One region of the Lactococcus sp. LG1267 genome, then DNA from elsewhere that is predicted to be linked to it. Evidence: predicted binding sites of a transcription regulator. Region 1 holds the regulator's gene; each other region holds the start of a gene.
What was found. The regulator NrdR, encoded in region 1, represses ribonucleotide reductase genes. The targets are predictions, from matches to a motif close to ACACNATATATNGTGT.

Region 1 (5,881 bases):
GTATTTTATCGAGTTTCCAGAAACGTCTTTCTGAAAATAGTAGGATATCTAAGTTATAACTAAGCATCTTTTTTCCTCACAATTAAATTATAGCCTAATTTTTGCTTCGAAATTAAGCTGTTGGGTCCAAAATAAGAAAACGTTTTCTTTAGTAATTGGACTCTTCTTTAAAAATTTTTTTAATTTAAAAACCGCTTTGAGCTAAAGCGGTTTTTAAATTAAATGGTCAATTCTGATAGGCTATTTTAAAATAAAAAGTCTTGAATCTTCCAAGACTTAGACAATCTCAATTCCATGTAAAGCAGCAAAAAAAGCTGCTTGACTTAGATTAACTTTAATGTTTTTAGCCAGTTCAGGACTCACGTCAAGGCGCTCAAAGGTGTTACTTGAAAAATCAATCCCAGATAAAGTAGTTTCCCAGAAATTCGTAAGCTCCAAGTCGTTCCCTTCAAAGCGTACCTGCTTAAATTGACTAGCAATAAAAAGACTTTCTTTCATCATACTGTCTGCAAAGAGCACATTCTTCAAGCGCGCACTTGAAAAATTAACGTAATTAAGCAAACAATCCTGAAATTGGACATCCTGCAAAAAAGCATTAGTAAATTCAGTACCTAGCAATTTACAATCTTTAAAAATACAACGATAAAAGCCAAATTTAGAAAAGATAAGGTTAGAAAAATCACACTTTTCAAAAACACAATCCGTAAATTCTAAATCGGCAGTCACATCTAACTCAAAATTGATATTTTGTAGACGACAGCCACTGAAAAGTTGTCGTTCCTCTAAATAGATTTCTTGATTTTTCAACTCTACTTGGTAGGCTTCATTATCTTCAAGGGCAGTAAAATCGACAACTTCTAACTCAGTAGGAAGCTTTGGTGAAAGAATTTTCTTCATAAAAGTCCTTTTTCTTTAAGATTCTCTGTTGAAGCTTTTAGCTCTGGTTTTCCCCATTGATCAACCATTCGACTTGACCATGTGGAATTGAGACGACGTGAACCAGCATAATCATCTTGAACTTTATCATAGGCGTGCAGTACTTCTTCATCTTGTGGAATATACTTATCAGGAAATACAACAGCTTCATAAGGTAATCTAGGTTTTACTGGATTTACACGTGCAGGTTTTCCAAGAGCCACAGCAAAAATCGGATAAGTGTAATCAGGCAAGTTTAATATCTCAGAAATTACTCGTGCTTGATCACGAATTAAACCGACCATTACACCGCCATAACCAAGAGACTGAGCAGCAAGTAATGTATTTTGACCAGCTACTGCAGCATCGACTGAAGTAATAAGAAGCGATTCTACACCTTCTGGTTGAAACTCACCACCGTTCATTTCGACTGCTATTTTAGCTCGATTAAGATCTCCAACAAAAACCAAAAAAGCAGCACAATTTTTAATTGCTTTTTGGGGCTGTTGGGCAAAAATAGCATCTTTTTGTTCCTGAGATTGCACAAGAATCACCGAATAAGATTGAAAGTTTTTCCAGTTTGGTGCTGCACGTCCCGCATCAACAATCGTTTTTAATACATGTTCTGGAATTTTTTCATCCGTAAAATTACGTACTGAACTATGTTGCATCATCAGATCAATTGTCTCATTCATGTCGGCGATTTACTCCTTCTAAACGAACTTCAGACGCTAAATACTTCACACGCTCCATGACACGTTTTGCTGGCCAGATTTCATCTGCTTTTTTAGTCTCAGCCAAATGTAACTCAAGCTCTGTCATATTTAAATTTGATGTGAAAAATGTCGGAAGATTTTCTTGCATACGATGCTGTAAAATAACTTGCAGAATACTATCGCGTACCCAGGCATTATTGAGTTCGGCACCAATATCATCTAAAACCAAGACTTCAACTTTTTTAATTTCATTGACCCAATATTTCGCATTGTCAAAATCAAGGTCAGAAATAAAGGTTGGATAGTGTAATAAAGTAGTGGAAATGCCTTTTTTCGAGAGCTCATTTGCCATTGCGGCCATAATAAAGGACTTCCCTACGCCAAAGTCACCATAAATATAAATCCCTTTTTCTTGGGGAAAGTTGTCGATAAAGTTTTCCACTTTCCGAAACAAGTCAAATTGATTTTGATTGTCTGTGAAGACATCTGCATAAAAATCTATTTGCTTCATCTCTTTAGGTAAACCAATGATTTGAACACGACGCAATTGATTGCTGATTTCTTGACGATGAGCTAATTCTGCTGTGGTTTGATAGGAAACATCTGCGTAACCATGATTCATAATCAAGACAGGTTCATAGCCATCAGCTGCCCTTTTTTCATGTTCTTCAAATTTTTTTCGCTCTTTAACAAATTCATAAAACTTTGAATAACTACGCTGTACTTCATCTTCAGTCATTTGATTTTCAGAAATAAAAGCTTGAACTTGTTCATTTTTCATCACTTCAGCAACGAGCTTGTCAAAATTTCCACGTACATCTGGGCGCTTACTCAAAAGTTCTCCAATTGATTCCATGCTCAATTCTCCTTCTTATCCTTACGGCGGGAAGCCTTATATTGCTCGAACTTGGCAATATCTTCTGCACTGGTCGTGTTTACATAGCTGGCATTGGACCATTGAGGCGCTTTTTTGACCAGCTTACCTGAGTTTTTATAATTATTATTACTTTTTTGCTTTTGTTCTGCTTGCTGCTGACGCTCCAGTATTCTTTTCACTGCGGTTTCCGCATTGTATACTTTATGGCGCAGCCAATCATTTGCCAGAGTATTGACAAATCGAGCATTGAGACTCGCATTCCCTTGTTGAATCAAGACATAGTGTATCAAAATATTTTGTACTTGATCAGTAATATTTTGCTTGTCTAAATTATTCAAAATCTTCAGTTCTTCTTGCGAAGCAAAACCACCAGCTTGTTGTTTAAGCTTGTTTAAAAAATCACGCGGGGAAACTTCTTTACTAATAACAATCAAATCTTGAAAACCTTTAGGAAATTCCGATAAGGCAGGCAAAGGTTCCGATTTCCCAGCAAGCATTCTTGTTAAGTTAGCTGTATTTAAAGTCTTATCAGCATTGGCAGTTTGCTCAGCTGCTTTAAATAATTCATACCAGTTAAGATCAAATTTTTCCGCCAAACCATAGAGGGTCAAGATATCCTGATTTTCATTTGCAAAAGTCAAATGTTGGTTTTCCATAATGCTCTTAAAAGAGTTCAAGTCAAATTTTTCTGCTTGAACGACTGTCTGAGTCGGTTCAAATTTCACAGCATAAACTTCATGAAATTTTTTTGTAATTTCCAAAGCATCCGGTTCATGTTTTTTTGCCAAAGCTTTAACTTTATTTTCCCCAATACGTGAAATCAATAATTGCTTATAAAATTCGTCTGCTAAAAATTCTTCAAAAGTTAAAGGACTTTTTACCTCCATAAGATAGCCCGGTTGTTGGTCAAATACCCGCACGAGCCCAATCCCTGAAAGTTTATCTAAAGCTTCAATAAAAGGATTGAGACCAAAATCAAGATACTCTAAAAAATGAGAAATCTTGCCCGTCGAAAAAACGCGCAAGAGTTGATAAAGCCCAAAAGCATCTCGCCCAATAATGGGCAAGTAAAGTAGCGAAAAAGTATCAGCATCAAAGCTGATTTTTCCTCGATTTAGAATAGAAAATGAATCGCCTGGTCTCATAGTTCATCCTTTTATTTCTCTTTTATAGAACCGTTAGTCTTTTTTCGTAATCTTTTTAAGTAAATCTTCGATTTCACTCACATCTTTGAAGGAACGGTACACACTTGCAAAACGAACATAGGTAATATCATCCAAATCCATTAATTCTTCCATAACAAATTCGCCGATAACTTCGGTACGTACTTCATTTTTCTCTAAGCGGCGTACTCTCTGTTCGACACGATCAACCAATTTTTCAATAGATTCACTTGTCACTGGTCGCTTACGGGCACTGCGCACTATTCCAGTAATAATTTTATCACGATTAAAAACTTCACGGGTTTCGTCACGTTTTATGACCAAAAGTGGCATTTCTTCAATCCGCTCAAAAGTTGTGAAACGGTTTCCACAATTTTCACATTCACGTCGACGACGAATCATATTATCAGCTTGACGTGAATCTACTACTCGTGACGATTCAGATTGGCATTTTGGACATCTCATAGCTTAACCTCTCTTTGGGAATTTTGCTTCTAAACGGTAAATCACTTGCCCCTTGCTTGAGAATTTTGCTTCATACTCTGTCATTACATTGACTTTGGCAAATTCTTCATCTGCGTGCAAGTCTAACCAGACTTTTTCTAAAATCATACCATATTGACTCATACTTGCCAATGAATATTCAAATAGACCACGGTTATCTGTTTTAAAGTGGACTTCACCTTCTGGTGGCAGGATTTGTTCATAAGTTTCTAAAAATGACTTATAAGTCAAACGGCGTTTTTCATGACGTGTTTTTGGCCACGGATCACTGAAGTTCAGATAAACACGCGAAACTTCAGCATCCTCGAAGTATTCGGTTAATGCTGCGCCATCAACCAACATCATTTGTACATTAGGTAGGTTGGCTTCCAAAGCCTTGTCTAAAGCGTGAGATAAGACGGATAGTTGCATATCAATCGCAATATAATTAATCTCTGGGTTTTGAGCAGCCATGCCTGTGATAAAACCGCCCTTACCACATCCAACTTCAATATGAATGGGATGATCATTTCCAAAACGCTCTGCCCAACGTCCTTTAAAGTCTGCTGGATTTTCTACAACAACATGTGCGTTACTTTCTAAGTGTTCCGCAGCGCCTTTACGATTTCTTACGCGCATTTTTTCTCCTATTTTTTGAAAAAATAAGAAGGCAAGCCTCCTATTTTTATTTTCTAAGTTTTAAAATAAACGGCAAAAATTTTGAAAACGCGCAATTTCTTGCTCTGTTTCCTTAATTTGCTCTCTTGCCATATATTCTGAAATCTGACGTAGGAAAGAAAGTTTTCCATACCAGATTAATTCATGTTCTATATTTTTAGCTGTTTTATAGCCTGCTTGATGGAGCCACTCTTCCCAGTTTTCTGGTTTGATATAGTGTGTTAGAACATGTGCTATATCCACTAAAGGGCTACTTAAAAGAACAGTATCCCAATCTACGAGATAAACTTTATCACTTTCGTCGTCAACTAACCAGTTTTTATGGTTCACATCACCATGAACAACTGTGATATCATCTTCCTTTAATTCTGGAAGATTTTCTGAGAGTTCCACAACGACATTTGAGAGAAAACCATTGGTTTCAAAGATTGAACTTTTACTCAGTACTTGTTCCAAAAGATCAGCTGGAAGCATGACTTCGTTATCTAACTTTTTACAGGCTTCAATAAGCTTTTCGCTTTGATGCAAATGCCGCAAAATTTCACCAATACGTGAATCATTCATTTCATATGGTTTCAACGTATGGCCATTAATCCAAGGTTGAGCAGCTAACATGTCACCTTCTGCTGTACGCTTCGTCCATAAGACTTGTGGCGTAATACCTTCAAGATACACACTTGTCAAAAAAGGGCTACAATTTTTTTTAATAAAAACACGCTTATTGTCGCTTTCGCCAACAAAAGCATTTCCTGAACCACCTTTGACAGGCATCATTGATAGGCTTGAAGATGTCATATTTACTCCTTTCTTTGGATTTTTATATTCTTATGTTTGAGAAGCTTTTTATGTAACCCTATTTGGTGAATGCAACGGCTCCGTAGAAGACCAAGCAAACCCTAGATATTGTTGCAGTTAGTTACATAAGCACTCACTACTAGAAAACTTCACAAATAAACAAATTATTTATTTGGATAGTGAATCAAAATTGTTTGAGTCAAGATGTCAGCATATTGATAAGACTCTGTTGTTTTTGGACCACGTGCAGGAAT
Region 2 (5,881 bases), 270 kb from region 1:
CCCGGATTTGGAGGAGCTACGTGGTCGACTTGTTGGCCGTGGTACTGATAGTGCAGAAGTAATCAATAACCGGATGATGAAAGCAAAAGAAGAAATTCGCTTGATGAGTGAATACGACTATGCTGTTGTCAATGATAAGGTTGAACTTGCTGCAGAACGTGTCATCAAGATTATTGAGGCAGAACATTATCGTGTCGATCGTGTAATGGAGCGTTATGCACATATGATTGAGAAGTTAGACGAAGACGGTAAAAATTAAAAACAAGAGGCTTGAGATTTTAGCTGAAAGACGCTTAGGTTGTTTTAAATAAGAAGAACCCATTGGTGACTGAGATCCAATGAAACAGCGTACAGAAAAGAAAAGAGGAAACTGATATGATGTTAGAACCTTCAATTGACAAATTACTCCAACACGTGGATTCAAAATATTCACTCGTTGTTTTGGAAGCCAAACGTGCTCATGAATTGCGTGATGGCGAACGTCCTACAATGGAATTTAAATCTGTTAAACGTACATTACAAGCCTTGGAAGAAATCGCGGCAGGAACAGTAACGATTCACCCTTCGCCAGATGCTAAACGTGAAACATTGAAAGAAAAACGTGAATTAGAACGTCTTCAACAAAAAATGGCTGAAAAACTTATCCGCGAACAAATCGCGAAAGAAGAAGCCGAAGAAGAAGCAAAACAAAAAGGTAATCGTGCAGCTAAAGCAGCTGCAGCTGCAGCTGAATAAGAAATGGTACCAGCTTTCAAAGATTTATTTTATATAGAAAATCTTTGGAAGTTTTTCTTTATCCCAAATTCAGAGTTGACATTCGGTTAACTCTTTTTGCTATAATTAAATTATTATATTTAGATACAGAAAAAGTAAGCAGAGGAGAAAAATGTTCAAAAAAATAGCACGAATTATTGTAGATGTTCCTCTGATGCAGACAGACAAACCGTTCTCCTATGCTATTCCTACAGAATTGCAAGAGATGATTGAGCCAGGAATGCGCGTTCATGTTCCCTTTGGTAAAGGCAATCGGCTAGTTCAAGGAATTATTATTGAAAGTGTAGATGAGGAAGAAGAGGGACTCAAAGAAATAGCGGAATTGCTCGACTTAGAGCCTGTCTTGACAAAGGAACAACTCTGCTTGGCAGATGAAATGCGCCATACTGTCTTTTCTTACAAAATTTCTTGCCTTAAAGCCATGTTGCCTAATTTATTGAATTCAAGCTATGATAAGATTTTGACTAATCAAGAAGGCATTCAAACCAAATGGAGTGCGCTTAGTGAAAGTCAAAAAGTCCGAGCATTAAAAGATGTCAAGTCAGGAAACTTATCCGTTAGCTACTCTGCAAAATCAAAAGAAAATAAGAAAACAGAAAAGTATTTAAAGGCAAATGCTAAATTGGCTACCTTTGAGATTGGCAAAGCGGCCAAAAAAAGAGCAGAATTGAAAGATTATCTTTTAAACCAAGAAGCAAGTGTGCGTCAAAAAGACTTACCATTTTCTTCGGCTATCATCAAGTATTTTATAGAAAATGAACTTGTTGAAGTGACTGAAAAAGAGATTTCAAGAACAGCGGCTGTTTTTGAAGCTGTCGTTCCTGATAAAGCAAAAGTTTTGAATCATGAGCAGCAACTTGCCTTTGAGGCAATTGTTTCTTCTGCAGAAAAGCCTTTTTTACTGGAAGGAATTACAGGATCAGGAAAGACAGAAATTTATTTACAGGTTATTGAACATTTTTTGGAAAAGGGACAAACTGCAATTATGCTGGTGCCTGAGATTTCTCTAACACCACAAATGTCTAATCGTTTTATTGCGCGCTTTGGGGGAAAAGTTGCGATTATGCATTCGGGACTTTCGGATGGTGAAAAATATGACGAATGGCGTAAGATAAAGGAAGGACGAGCTCAGGTTGTTGTGGGGGCGCGTTCCGCTATCTTCGCACCTTTAGAAAATATTGGGGTTATTATTATTGATGAGGAGCATGAAACAAGCTACAAGCAAGATTCAAGCCCACGTTACCATGCCAGAGATATTGCCTTATTACGTGCACAATATCATCATGCACGGTTAGTTCTCGGTTCAGCGACCCCTAGTCTCGAAAGCCGAGCACGTGCTCAGCGAAATGTTTATCATTTATTGACACTCACACATCGAGCTAATGACCAAGCTTTCCTACCTGAAGTTCAAATCGTAGATATGCGTAATAACCTTAGTGACAAGTCGGCCAATTTCTCAGATATTTTACTACAAAAAATTCGCGAAAAAATTGAGCGAAATGAACAAGTAATCTTGATGCTTAACCGTCGGGGTTATAGTTCTTTTGTGATGTGTAGAGATTGTGGTTTTGTTGTTGAATGCCCGAACTGTGATATTTCTTTGACCCTTCATATGGATACGAAAACTTTGAATTGCCATTATTGTGGTCATCAAGAGGGGATTCCACAAGCGTGTCCGAGCTGTCAAAGTCGAAAAATAAGGTATTATGGCTCAGGTACGCAGAAGGTTCAAGAAGAATTAGAAAAACTTCTACCAGAAATCCGCATTTTACGTATGGATGTAGATACAACAAAAACAAAAAATGCCCATGAGAAAATTTTAAATAAGTTTGGTCATCATGAGGCAGATGTACTTTTAGGAACACAAATGATAGCGAAGGGACTGGATTTTCCTAATGTGACACTGGTCGGTGTGATTAATGCGGACACTGGTTTAAATCTCCCCGATTTTCGGGCAAGTGAGCGCAGTTTTCAGCTGCTCATGCAAGTTGCAGGACGTGCTGGGCGTGCGGATAAAAAAGGAGAAGTTATCATCCAAACATTTAATCCAGGTCACTATGCGGTTCAACTTGTTGCTGATCAAGATTACGAAGCCTTCTACCGTCAGGAGATGTATTACCGGCAACAACTTTCTTATCCGCCCTATTATTTTACGGTTCAGCTCTTAGTTAGTCATAAGGATGAGGATACAGTTGCAAAAAAAGCTTATGAGATAGCAAGCATAATTAAGTCAAGTTTATCAGAGAAGGCTAAAATATTAGGACCAACTCCAAAACCTATCGCACGAACACATAATCTTTATCATTATCAGATACTGGTGAAGTATCGTTTTGAGGAGCAACTGGAAGAAGTCTTAAATCAGGTCCTTGATTTAACACAAAAACGTGAAAATAAAGATGTTAGAGTTCTTATCGATAGTGAACCCCAAAGTTTTGTATAAAAATGACAAGCTACTTGTCGTTTTTTTTTGTGGAACATTGTCTGAATTTTATCAGGTTTTCATTGCTTACATTTTTAAAGTTAGCACTATATGTTGTGTTGTGTTATAATTAAAAATGCCTTTAACCACTACATGTTGTGTTTGTGCGTTGGGGCGATTTTGAACAAAAAAAGTGTGTTCATGAGCTCAATGAACCTTTTCAAATAGTATTCTGGGAGTAAGAATACAAAAAGTTAGGAAGGAAAAAATGGCAGTGTTAGTATTAGCTGGAACAATTGGAGCTGGCAAAAGTTCACTTACAGAGATGTTAGCAGAAGAGCTGGGAACAGAGGCGTTCTATGAGAGTGTAGATGATAATGAGGTTTTGCCTCTCTTTTATCAAGATCCACAAAAATATGCCTTCTTGTTGCAAATCTATTTTTTAAATAAGAGATTTGACTCGATTAAAAGAGCACTTTCGCATAACAATAACGTGCTTGATCGTTCAATTTATGAGGACAGTTTGCTTTTTCACCTGAATGCAGATTTGGGACGAGCAACAGAGATTGAAGTAGAGGTTTATGATGCTTTATTGGAAAATATGTTAGAGGAAATCAATACGCTAACTTTTAAAAAGCGCCCTGATTTATTGATTCATGTAAGTGTATCCTTTGAAAAAATGTTGGAACGTATCCAAAAAAGAGGACGCGAATTTGAACAATTGGAATACGATAGTTCATTGTATGGCTATTATCAAGAGTTAAACAAGCGTTACGAAAAATGGTTTGAGGATTTTGATATTTGTCCTAAAATTCAGATTGACGGCGATAAGTATGATTTTGTTGAGGATGAAGAAGCAAAATTGTTTGTCCTTGAACAAATTAAAGATAAACTCGCAGAAATTGAGAAGGAGAACAACAAATGAATCTGACTGTTTTCTTATCGGCTCGTGATGGGAAAAATCCGACACATTTATTACGTAGCAAGAAACTCGGTGAAGCGATAACGCGTTGTGGACATACCTTAGTTTATGGAGGGTCCCAAGAAGGATGTATGGGTGCTGTATCAGATGCGGTGCTAGAGAACAAAGGACAAGTTATTGCTGTTTACCCGGATGGGGTTTTGCCTTTAGAACCACCTCGCCAAAATGCAACAGAGCTCTATCTGGCCAAAAATATGGATGAACGCAAGCGCAAGTTGATTGATCTGGGCGAAGCATTTATTATTTTGCCTGGAGGATTTGGGACAATGGAAGAAGTTTTTCAACTCTTGACAGAAATGAGTATTGGGCAAACAGCAATTCGCCCAGTTATTTTCATTGATAAAGACTTTTATCTTCCTTTATTTAATATGATTCAACAACAAACCAAAGAAGAAATGTTATCTTTAGAAGTTTTAGAAGCCGTTCATCTTGTTGAAACAACCGAACAAGCCATGGAGTTATTAGGAGATTTAAATTATGAACAAGCCATTTGAACAGGCAGTAAAAGTATATCTTGCAGCACCCTTTTTCAGCGAGATTCAAATTCAAAAAGTGGAAAAATTAGAAGCAGCACTTGCAAGTAATGAAACAGTAGCGTCTTATTTTAGTCCGATGCGTTGCCAACGTCCAGAAGGATTAGCAGAGGATATTGAGCCATTTACACCAGTGTGGGCAAAAGCTACGATGGAAAACGATGTTAAAGAAGTTGAAGCTGCTGATGTGATTGTTGCCATCTTAGATTATGATGGACAGGATACTGATTCGGGCACTGCATGGGAATTAGGCTATGCGATTGCGAAAGGCAAACCGACTTTCTTAGTACGTTTTGAAGAAGATGTACCGGGAAATATTATGCTCACAGAGCGAAATACCGCCTTCTTTACCGAAGTTGAGCAAGTAGAAACATATGATTTTATGGAAGCTCAAACCATACCTTATACCGGTAAATATATATAGTTATTATTTATTTTTTATTCATTTCGGAGCGAATAAATAACAAAAAGAGAGGTATTGATTTTCTCTCTTTTTCTTTTTTATCGTAAAGAAGAGTTATCCTAAGTTGAAAGCCTATAATTAAGGGTACGAAAAGGAATAGGGGGTAAGAAAATGTTATAATAAAGGGCACACATTTTTTATAGGATAAGAAAAAATTTTTTATGAAAAATAAAAGAGGAGGATGAAGAGCACGAGTAACCTGTTCAAGGAAATTATCATGCACTTGAAATATTAAGAAAAAGGTTTAGACAACGTGTTAAAATAATACTATGACAAAAACGAAAATCATATTTATGGGGACACCTCAGTTTTCTCAAACGGTTTTGCAAGGATTAATTGATAGCCAACGTTATGATATTTTAGCTGTGGTGACACAACCAGATCGTAAGGTGGGACGTAAGCAAGAACTTCGACAAACACCTGTAAAAGAGTTAGCATTGAAAGCTAACTTGAAAATTTTACAACCAGAGAAATTATCTGGTTCACCTGAAATGGAAGAATTGTTAGCCTTTGGCGCTCAAGGTGCAGGTATTGTAACGGCAGCCTTCGGACAATTTTTGCCGGGGAAATTGCTTGATGCAATGGCTTTTGCGGTAAATGTTCACGCGTCTTTATTGCCTAAATACCGTGGCGGAGCACCTATTCATTATGCAATTATGAATGGTGAAAAAGAAGCAGGCGTGACCATTATGGAGATGGTTAGAAAAATG
Region 3 (5,881 bases), 430 kb from region 1:
AAAGTGAACAAGAAACACCAGATACCAGCAAACATCGCCAAGCGTTTTTGCTTGATAAATTTGTATTCAGAAGTAAAGTGTTTGATCGCACGATTAAGCATGATAAAGGCGAAGAATACCCACATGTAGCGCATTGGCATCACCACTGAGTTTAAGTTTGTCAGCCATTTGACCAATTCGTTCATGTTTCCTATTCCAAGCAAAGGCATCAAAATAACGATACTTACCAAAATTCCTGTCAATACGAAACCATTGATCAGTGTTCCTTTGGCAGTCGTTTTACGTAGCCAAGCTGGAACAAATTGTGGATCTGCATCCGCAAGCAAAATACGCAATGGCGCATCTATTGAAAAGGCAAGCGCAGCAATTTGACCGATACCTTGTGTAAAGGCATAAACATACATCAGGCTATTGCCAATACCATAGTGTTCGCCAAGCATTTGAAAGGCAGCATAGGCACCATTGGCCATGAGGTCATCAGGCAAGTTACCACTTGTAAAGAGCATACCCATCGCAACTGAGCCAAGAACGGCACAGACACCGACCATTGCAGCAAGCATAAACATTGCTTTTGGAAACTCACGTGCAGGACTCTTCATTTGGTTGACATAAGGTGAAATTTTTTCTGCCCCACCAACCGCAAAGACCAGCATAGAGATTGTTGTGAAGTAACTGAAGTCGAATTTAGGGATATATGTGTTGATATTTCCCATATCTGGCGTTGCGATTGCAAAGTCTTTTGCAATAAAAGGAACGCTGACAGCCATCACGATAAAGAGCAAGCTCATGACAAACATTGCTGTTCCTGCAAGTCCCCCAATAACTTTAAGCGTGTTTAAACCTTTTGTTGCGAGCCAGAGGAAGAGAAGGAAAATAATCAATGAAATGATGGCAACCATCGGAACAGACATCAAACTTACAAGCTGTCCATCTCCACGACCAATCCAACCAAAGGCAATCAAAATAGCTTGAGGTTTTTGGGCCAGATAAGGGATATGCACAACCCAATATGTCCAGGCTGCATAGTAGGCAAGACGTTTTGTTGAAGTTTGTTCAACCCACGAACTTACGCCTCCTTTACTGTCTTTAAAAGTTGAGCCTAACTGCCCAACAATAAGTGCATAAGGTACAAAGTAAAGCGCCAAAATCAAAATCCATGAGGTAACAACTGTGATCCCTTGCTGGGCGAAGTTATTGACCACATTTCCCATGCCCCAAACCATGTTGAAGGCGATAAATGCGACGGTAAACCATCTAATTTTTTTAGTGTCCATATTACTCCTTAAAATTTTTTATCACTCTGCGGACAAGACAAAGTAATTTTTTACGCGCCTTTTACAAATATAAAAAAGCGGTTGCATTAAAATTATAAAATAAAACTTAAACACTGTCAATATTATTCTTGAATTTTCACTAAAATTTAAAATTTGTCCCTGCTTTTTTATCTTTTCATAAAAAAAATGAATCCTAAGATTCACTTTTTACTTTATTTTACAAACTTACTCTTTGCATGATCTACAGCTTCACTGTCAATGCTCTCGCCATCTTCAAGAACACCTACAGAGCCATTCATATGTTTGACACGCGCTGATATTTCTTTATGACGACCATGAACCATAGGGCGAGCTTGAGGGTTACCTAGGTAACCACATGTTCGTTTTACCACATCACATGTTTGTGGGTTAGCATTGTCACATTGGGGACATTTAAAGCCACGCTCAGTCGCAGTAAAGTCTCCTTCGAAACCACACTCATAACAATGGTCAATCGGTGCATTTGTTCCCAAATAGCCGATACGATCATAAGCAAAGTCCCAAACGGCTTCAAGTGCACGAGGATTTTGTTGAATCATTGGATATTCCGCATAGTGGATAAAACCTCCGTTGGCATAAACGGGATAATCTTTTTCAAATTCCAATTTTTCAAATGGAGTTGGATTTTTACGCACATCATAATGGAAGCTGTTCGTATAGTAATCTTTATCGGTGATATCCGCAACAGAACCAAATTTCTCCTTATCCATACGACAGAAACGGTCTGTCAGACTTTCACTTGGTGTAGAGTAAACAGAGAAATGATAACCGGTTTCTTTACTCCAGTCTTTACAATCTTGGTTCATACGTTTTACGATTTCCAAAGTAAAGTCTTTTGCTTCCTTGTTATTTTCCCACGTTGGTCCATAGAAACTTGTTGCAACTTCATAAAGGCCGATATAGCCAAGGGAAACTGTTGCACGTTCATTTTTATAAAGCTCATCGACTGAATCTTCAGCTTTCAAGCGACCCAAGGCCCCATTCATAAAGAGTATAGGGGCATTTTTGGGTTGGGCTTCTTTTGTACGATTAACACGGAAAACCAAAGCATCCTTAGCAATGGCAATGCGTTCATTAAAAATTTCCCAAAACTTTTCTTTATCGCCTGCCGCTTCAAGTGCAATACGTGGAAGGTTTACCGTTACTACTCCGAGGTTATTACGGCCAGCAGTTACTTCATTGCCCTTTTCATCTTTCCAACCATGAAGGAAGCTACGGCATCCCATACTTGCTTTAAATGAACCTGTTAACTCGACAATCTTGTCATAAGACAAGATATCTGGATACATACGTTTTGTGGCACACTCTAGTGCCAAGTTTTTAATATCATAGTTTGGCGTACCGACTTCAAGATTCAAACCACGCTTCAAGGTGAAAATTAATTTAGGGAAAATAGCTGTACGATGCTCTTTTCCTAAACCTCCGATACGGACTTTCAGGATAGCTTTTTGGATTTCACGTGCATACCAGTCTTCTCCTAAACCAAAACCAACTGTAACAAAAGGCGTTTGCCCATTTGAAGTAAAAAGCGTATTGATTTCATATTCCAAAGATTGCATCGCATCATAGATATCTTTTTTAGTTTTTGCTTGAGCATAGGCTTCACGTTTTTCCGGTTGCTCAATCCACTCTTCCGCATCTTTTAAATGCTTCGCATAGTTTAATTTTGCATAAGGTGCTAAAATTTCATCAGCACGGTCAAATGAACAGCCGCCGTATTGTGAGCTAGCTACATTTGCAATAATTTGTGAAGCTTGAGCAGTTGCTGTTTGAATGGACTTAGGTGAGTCTACTTGAGCATTCCCTAATTTAAAGCCATTTTCAAACATATTTTTAAAGTCAATCAAACAACAGTTTGACATCGTTGTGAAGGGAGAATAATCTAAGTCATGATAATGAATTTCCCCTTTTTGGTGGGCATTCGCTACATGAGGAGGAAGCATCTTTAAACCAATGGCTTTAGAAACAGCACCTGCAGTTAAGTCACGCTGTGTATTGAAAACATCGCTATCCTTGTTGGCATTCTCATTGACAACCGTTTGGTCCTTGTTGATCAATTTTTCGATGGTAAAGTTAATGTCTGTTGCCTTACTTCTTTCAAGATCACGTTGTGTGCGATAAGTTGTGTAAACTTCCGCCCACTTTGTTTCACCAAGTTCCATCAACAGATGTTCCACAATACTTTGAATTTCATAAATCTTAACATTATCCGTAAAACGTGTGAATATTTCGTGTACTACACGATCGCAGATTTCTGCTATACGCTCCTCTGAAGCCGGAGGTAGTATTTCGTCCCCGGCTTTTTGCAACGCCTCAAAAATTTTGCTGCTGTCAAACTTTACGGAGCGACCATCACGCTTAATCACACTGATTTCTCGATCTGTTACAACAGTGCTTTCCTCAACCATTTTCATTGTTTCGTTCCCCCATTTTTTAATTCCTTGTGCTTCTATTCTATCAAATAAATTTTTCTTTTTCCACTATATCTAGTATCATTTTTTATGAAAACAAAAGAAAGCACACTATATATAGTGTCGAGGCCCAAAATAAAAAAAGAGCTATTTTTGCTCTTTTTTAGTCATTAATCACATTAATTTGACAAGATTTCATTGTTTCTAAAGCTGCACGATGACTTTCTGGAGTTACACCCGCACAACATGAGGCATCAACAGTAATTTTTACTTCTGGAGCAAATGACTTAATCAATAAAGCATTTGAAACCACACATATATCTGTACAGATACCAATGAGTTCCACTTGCTCCACATTCTCATTGCGGATATATTCTGCAAGCTCTACTGAACCAAAAATATTTTTTTCGAACACACGTTGAAAGCCAACTTGTGCTTCCTTACGTATTTCCCAACCCTTAGTACCTTTTTGACAGTGAATTACTGGCAAGTTTTGTCCTTCTTGAGTTGTTAGGTAATCTTCAAAGTGTGTATCTTGTGTAGCAAGTCGTTCATTTTCAGCGTAAGACACCAACTTCTCGATAACCTTTGGAACAATGGCTTGCGCTTCTTTTGTGCCCAAAGAACCATCTATAAAATCATTTTGAAAGTCAATCAATACCAGTAATTTTTTCATAAGCAAATTATAGCAAATTTACTTTAAAAAGCAAATGCTGATAAAAAATAAGCTCTCCTTCCAGCTCCAAAAGAAAAACTCCATACTCGGAGTTTTTTTCTATATTAACGATGGTACTTCTTGTCTAGATGGTTGTATACAGGAAGACCAATTAAGGTAAAGACAACACCAACCAAGGCTGGAACTTGGTTACTCATATAGTCTGAACTAATCAAGGTCATGACTAAGATGAAGACACCACCAATGATTGCAATAATTGGAATAACTGGATAAAGTGGTACTTTATATGGACGGACTAATTCTGGTTCGCGCTTACGTAAGATAAAGACCGTTATGAAAACCATAGTGTAGAAAATCCAAATTACAAAGACCAACATATTTGTTAAGAAATCAAAAGCATCGCTTGAAAGCATTGTTACAACTAACATGATTGCTGCAATTGCAACTTGCAGAATACCTGAGTTTACGGGCACGCCGCTCGCTGAAAGCTTTTTAAACGTTCTCCAGAAAGGGAAAGATTTCTCTGTTGCCAAAGCGTATGATGCACGCATTCCTGTCATTGAATAACCATTAATTGTACCGTAAACAGAAATTAAGATACCAATTGTGACAAGTTTACCTCCCATACCACCAAAAATTGTATTGGCAACAATAGCAGGGAGATTCGGATCATTTTCCATCAAGGTTGGAATACCTAAAGTACGAATATAAGCTGCATTGATAAAGACATATACAAACATGATAGCAACAATACCAAGAATAATCGCACGAGGCAAATGTTTAGCAGGGTTTTTCATTTCACCGGCAATATTACCAGCATAAATCCAACCGTCATAGGCAAACATAGTTGCTAAAAGACCTGAACCAATTGCAGACGCCAAGGATAAGTTTTCTCCTGCTGTAATAGGAAGCAATTGGAAATCAACACCACCAGGACGAAGTAACCCAACAACAACAATCAAGGCAATCGGAATTAACTTAATCACTGTTGTAACGGACTGAAGGCCTCCCGCAGCTTTAGAACTAATGAAGTTAATTAAGGTAACTGTAATTGCTGCAATTACACCGACTATTGCAGTGTTAGCTGCGCTCACATTCATCCCAAACAAATTTAAAAATTGTGTACCAAATACAACAGAGAGTGCTGCAATATTTGCAGGGAAATAGATAATAGACTGTGCCCAACCTAAGAGAAATGACCAACGTTTACCAAAACCACGTTGAATATAGCGAATCATCCCACCTGTTTCAGGGATAGCAGCAGCAAGTTCTGCAGCAGTTAATCCCCCACAAATTGAAATGATACCACCAAGTATCCAAACCAATATGTGCAATCCTGGTTGGCCTGTGAGTTCCGCAACTCGTCCAGCCTTGAAGAATACACCTGCACCAATAACCGTACCCATTACTGTTGTAAGGGCAGGGAAGAAACCAAGCGTTCGCTTCATTTCATTTTTTTGTTCCATAAGAGCTCCTCTTTC

Region 2: the regulator NrdR is predicted to act here: its motif matches at 3,340-3,355, upstream of J0J33_RS00655 (deoxynucleoside kinase).
Region 3: the regulator NrdR is predicted to act here: its motif matches at 3,833-3,848, upstream of nrdD (anaerobic ribonucleoside-triphosphate reductase).

What each region holds. Positions count from the first base shown of each region.
Region 1 covers NZ_CP071295.1:1,939,373-1,945,253, forward strand. Annotated here, with positions in the region: gene J0J33_RS09460 (PTS sugar transporter subunit IIA) at 1-67, opposite strand, end outside; gene J0J33_RS09465 (pentapeptide repeat-containing protein) at 277-897, opposite strand; gene J0J33_RS09470 (nitroreductase family protein) at 894-1,610, opposite strand; gene dnaI (primosomal protein DnaI) at 1,603-2,487, opposite strand; gene J0J33_RS09480 (DnaD domain protein) at 2,490-3,653, opposite strand; gene nrdR (transcriptional regulator NrdR) at 3,687-4,136, opposite strand; gene trmB (tRNA (guanosine(46)-N7)-methyltransferase TrmB) at 4,140-4,793, opposite strand; gene J0J33_RS09495 (phosphotransferase family protein) at 4,854-5,627, opposite strand; gene J0J33_RS09500 (Veg family protein) at 5,792-5,881, opposite strand, start outside.
Region 2 covers NZ_CP071295.1:120,893-126,773, reverse strand. Annotated here, with positions in the region: gene gmk (guanylate kinase) at 1-259, shown strand, start outside; gene rpoZ (DNA-directed RNA polymerase subunit omega) at 376-735, shown strand; gene J0J33_RS00660 (primosomal protein N') at 887-3,214, shown strand; gene J0J33_RS00655 (deoxynucleoside kinase) at 3,462-4,118, shown strand; gene J0J33_RS00650 (TIGR00730 family Rossman fold protein) at 4,115-4,669, shown strand; gene J0J33_RS00645 (nucleoside 2-deoxyribosyltransferase) at 4,653-5,132, shown strand; gene fmt (methionyl-tRNA formyltransferase) at 5,441-5,881, shown strand, end outside.
Region 3 covers NZ_CP071295.1:280,342-286,222, forward strand. Annotated here, with positions in the region: gene J0J33_RS01415 (APC family permease) at 1-1,274, opposite strand, end outside; gene nrdD (anaerobic ribonucleoside-triphosphate reductase) at 1,487-3,727, opposite strand; gene J0J33_RS01425 (cysteine hydrolase family protein) at 3,888-4,400, opposite strand; gene J0J33_RS01430 (APC family permease) at 4,505-5,866, opposite strand.